Regions from separate parts of the Alkalibacillus sp. S2W genome, predicted to be linked through region 2. Evidence: a T-box and tRNA genes for the amino acid it is inferred to sense, from the RefSeq annotation. Region 2 holds a T-box; the other holds one or more tRNA genes.
What was found. A T-box is a leader RNA that pairs with one kind of tRNA and senses whether it is charged. The one in region 2 lies ahead of leuS (leucine--tRNA ligase), so its partner is inferred to be a tRNA-Leu.

Region 1: it encodes a tRNA-Leu, which carries the amino acid that the T-box ahead of leuS (leucine--tRNA ligase) is inferred to sense. The anticodon was not compared.

What each region holds. Positions count from the first base shown of each region.
Region 1 covers NZ_CP177234.1:472,104-474,402, reverse strand. Annotated here, with positions in the region: rRNA gene ACKXGF_RS02645 (16S ribosomal RNA) at 1-694, opposite strand, end outside; tRNA gene ACKXGF_RS02640 (tRNA-Ile) at 821-898, opposite strand; tRNA gene ACKXGF_RS02635 (tRNA-Gly) at 904-977, opposite strand; tRNA gene ACKXGF_RS02630 (tRNA-Arg) at 997-1,073, opposite strand; tRNA gene ACKXGF_RS02625 (tRNA-Leu) at 1,142-1,227, opposite strand; tRNA gene ACKXGF_RS02620 (tRNA-Gln) at 1,355-1,429, opposite strand; tRNA gene ACKXGF_RS02615 (tRNA-Asp) at 1,443-1,519, opposite strand; tRNA gene ACKXGF_RS02610 (tRNA-Glu) at 1,523-1,594, opposite strand; tRNA gene ACKXGF_RS02605 (tRNA-Ser) at 1,602-1,692, opposite strand; tRNA gene ACKXGF_RS02600 (tRNA-Asn) at 1,694-1,768, opposite strand; gene ACKXGF_RS02595 (zinc ribbon domain-containing protein) at 2,035-2,217, opposite strand.
Region 2 covers NZ_CP177234.1:1,988,587-1,990,885, reverse strand. Annotated here, with positions in the region: gene ACKXGF_RS10625 (tetraprenyl-beta-curcumene synthase family protein) at 1-159, shown strand, start outside; gene ACKXGF_RS10620 (class I SAM-dependent methyltransferase) at 190-753, opposite strand; T-box leader at 950-1,162, shown strand; gene leuS (leucine--tRNA ligase) at 1,285-2,299, shown strand, end outside.

The DNA of each region.
Region 1 (2,299 bases), 1.3 Mb from region 2:
TCTCCTCTTCTGTCCTCAAGTTCCCCAGTTTCCAATGGCCCTCCACAGTTGAGCTGTGGCCTTTCACATCAGACTTAAGGAACCGCCTGCGCGCGCTTTACGCCCAATAATTCCGGACAACGCTTGCCCCCTACGTATTACCGCGGCTGCTGGCACGTAGTTAGCCGGGGCTTTCTGGTGAGGTACCGTCAAGGTGCCGCCCTATTCGAACGGCACTTGTTCTTCCCTCACAACAGAGCTTTACGATCCGAAGACCTTCATCGCTCACGCGGCGTTGCACCGTCAGACTTGCGTCCATTGCGGATGATTCCCTACTGCTGCCTCCCGTAGGAGTCTGGGCCGTGTCTCAGTCCCAGTGTGGCCGATCACCCTCTCAGGTCGGCTACGCATCGTCGCCTTGGTGAGCCGTTACCTCACCAACTAACTAATGCGCCGCGGGCCCATCTGTGAGTGATAGCTAGAAGCCATCTTTGATCATCGAACCATGCGGTTCGATGCGTTATCCGGTATTAGCCCCGGTTTCCCGGAGTTATCCCCGTCTCACAGGTAGGTTGCCCACGTGTTACTCACCCGTCCGCCGCTCGTTCCACGAGCGTCCACCCCGAAGGGCTTCAGCTCGCTTCCCGCGCTCGACTTGCATGTATTAGGCACGCCGCCAGCGTTCGTCCTGAGCCAGGATCAAACTCTCGAATTAAAGTGTTTGATTTGGCTTATTGTTGTTTCTTATTTCGTCTCCGCTTTCTTCCTATTAACAAATAAGAAGAAAAACGAATTGACGACAGGCTATTTTGTTTAGTTTTCAAGGTTCGATGTATTTATATGGTGGGCCTGAGTGGACTTGAACCACCGACCTCACGCTTATCAGGCGTGCGCTCTAACCGAACTGAGCTACAGGCCCATATATGGAGCGGGTGATGGGAATCGAACCCACAACATCAGCTTGGAAGGCTGAGGTTTTACCATTAAACTACACCCGCAAGATCTATTATATATAAATGGTGCGCCCGAGAGGAGTCGAACCCCTAGCCTCTTGATCCGTAGTCAAACGCTCTGTCCAATTGAGCTACGGGCGCTTATTGCGACAAACACTATAATATCAAACATAATAAGTGATTGCAAGAATAAAATTAAGTTTGTTAAATGGTGCGGCCGAGAGGATTTGAACCTCCACGGGGAAAACCCCACTAGGCCCTCAACCTAGCGCGTCTGCCGTTCCGCCACGGCCGCAAGTTATAGGCTTAGAAAGTTCAATAGATCCTCTTAGAATGACCTTACCTTTATTCTATAAAATCAATCTATTGATTAAAAGACATAAAAAAAGACTTAATTTGATTTATTGAATTGTAAAAAATGTTGGCTGGGCCAGTAGGATTCGAACCTACGCATGACGGCACCAAAAGCCGTTGCCTTACCGCTTGGCCATGGCCCAACTTAATATAATATGGCGGTCCGGACGGGACTCGAACCCGCGACCTCCTGCGTGACAGGCAGGCATTCTAACCAACTGAACTACCGGACCAAGTGACCCGTACGGGATTCGAACCCGTGTTACTGCCGTGAAAGGGCAGTGTCTTAACCACTTGACCAACGGGCCATTTTAATGGCGGAGAAGGAGGGATTTGAACCCTCGCGCCGCTTACGCGACCTGCACCCTTAGCAGGGGTGTCCCTTCAGCCACTTGGGTACTTCTCCATGGCTCCAGCGGCAGGATTCGAACCTGCGACCAATCGGTTAACAGCCGATTGCTCTACCTCTGAGCTACGCTGGAATATTTTCAAAGTGTTAATTGGCTCAATGCAGAAATTATTATAAATTGTTTCGCCATCCATGTAAAGTGTTTTTTTACATTTTATTTCGTTTTCAATGATGCTTTCTCATGATGTAAAACGCTGACGTTTTTCAGCGACATTTAGTATCATATAACATCTTTATTTTCCTGTCAATTAGTTCAATAGAAATTAGTTTATTTTTGGGCAAACTTTTTCATCGTTCTTTTGACAGCTTTCATAATGTATCATTTAACTAAAATGATTGTCAATCACCTGAAACCAATTCTTTAATACGACCTCCACACTTACTACAACGATATTTTTGTGTATTAATACGTCTTTTGCGCTTAAAGATCAATTCGCAATTTGTACATTTATATTGTAATCGCTGCTTACTTACTTCTGATGGAAGTTGTTCACAAAAGCGTGGGGAATCTGTTTGTTTCATTAGCTCACGGAATTCGTGACTACGATGATGAAATGGTTTGACTTCAATATGTAGATGATAATGGCAATTATATGATAAATAT
Region 2 (2,299 bases):
GTAGGCTTATATCTATCTGACCACAAAATGCTTGAAACTAAAGAGCAAAAGGAAGTGGCAAAATCTTTATTGAGTGAAGCGGGGTGGCGCGCTAAAGTGGTTTATTTTAACGGTCGTACTTACCGTCGATTCAAAAAATTACGAAAAATCAATTCATGAATAACGCTTTTAGACTAATCGCTAAAAGCGTTATTTTTTATAAATTCCAACGACAAAGGGTGCGTTATTACTTCGATTAACCATGTGGTACATAGCAACATCCATTTTGGCAGCAGGCTGCTTTTGCAGGTGTTGGATTAATAAATCTTTTTCAATTCGTCCGGAGTCATGCCCAGGATATATGACGATCACGATCATCCGATGAGGCATCAATAGTTCAAATAAACCATCAATGGCTTGTATCGTTGAGTCTGCTTGTGTCGTGATGGATTCATCACCACCTGGTAAAAAACCTAAGTTGAAGATAACCCCACCGATTGATGAGATACCTTTATCCATTATGTAGTCCTTTGCCTGCTCATGCCCTAATTTAACGGATGTAATATTGTTAATATCGTTTTGATTGATCAGAGACTGTGCATGATCGATAGCTGATTGTTGTATGTCAAAGCTATAAACATGACCGCTAGATCCAACTTCTTGACTTAACGCGACGCTATCATGCCCGTTACCTAGTGTGGCATCGACAACAATATCGCCTGCTTTTACTGAGTCACTGAGCCATTGGTGTGCGAAGGGGATGATTTGTTTCATGATTTCTCTCCTATCTTCATTAGTAAACAATATTCATCATAACATGGTAGAAGGATTGTAAGGAAAATGAATAACAAATGGATGAAAAGTGTAATGGTAATGTTTTAAAATAGAAGCTTGAGAAGAAAGTCCGAACACTCACTTGACAATTAGCATATGCTTGAGTAAACTATGATTGAACTAATATTAATTTTATAAGCAAACGATCATGAAGGAGTAGTAAGTTAATTGACATATATAGAGAGGCAACGGTTGGTGAAAGTTGTTTATGTCGAAACTGAACTCGCCTTTTAGTTTCACACATGAATTAAATGATAGTGTGTGACGTGTTTCCGCGTTAAGGAACTCGAGTGAGTCATCTTAAGGTGACTAATTTGGGTGGTACCACGGGTAATCTCTCGTCCCATTGTATATGGGGCGGGAGTTTTTTATTGTTTACACGATTAGAATCATCCATTTTGGTTAAGAGCTGTCTTTAGGAAAGGTTCAAAGCCGAGATACAAACGATTATAAACAAGGAGGAGCTAGTCAATGGCATTTAATCATCGTCAAATTGAACAAAAATGGCAACGCTTTTGGGAAGAAAACAAAACGTTTAAAACCAACACTGAATCATCGAAGCCTAAATTTTACGCACTCGATATGTTCCCTTATCCATCAGGAGCAGGGCTTCATGTTGGTCACCCAGAAGGCTATACAGCGACAGATATTGTTTCACGAATAAAGCGCATGCAAGGGTATGAAGTGCTACATCCAATGGGTTGGGATGCTTTTGGTTTACCCGCAGAACAATATGCGATTGATACAGGGAATGATCCGTCTGTTTTTACACAACAAAATATTGAGATCTTTAAGCGCCAAATTAAATCACTTGGTTTCTCGTATGATTGGGATCGTGAAATTAATACAACAGATCCAGATTACTACAAATGGACACAGTGGATTTTTGTTAAATTATACGAACAAGGTCTAGCTTATATTGATGAAGTGCCAGTTAACTGGTGCCCAGCGCTAGGAACTGTTCTAGCTAATGAAGAAGTTATTGATGGTGTTAGTGAGCGCGGCGGGCATCCTGTCATTCGTAAGCCAATGCGTCAGTGGATGCTTAAAATTACCGAATACGCTGATCGTTTACTAGAAGACTTAGATGAACTTGATTGGCCAGAAAGCTTAAAAGATATGCAACGCAACTGGATTGGAAAGTCAGAAGGTGCTGAAATTACATTTAGTATCGAAGGTTCTGACCACCAATTTCAGGCGTTTACGACTAGACCCGATACGATTTTCGGAGCAACATATGCTGTATTCTCACCTGAGCATCCATTAGTTGATGATATTACAACAACTGAACAGCGTGGGAAAGTTGATGCTTATATAGAAGAGGTTGGGAAGAAGAGTGAACTAGAGCGTACTGACTTAGCAAAAGAAAAAACAGGTGTATTCACTGGAGCATATGCCATTAATCCAGTAAGTGGTCAGCAAATGCCAATTTGGATCGCAGATTACGTGTTAATGTCTTATGGAACTGGTGCGATTATGGCAGTTC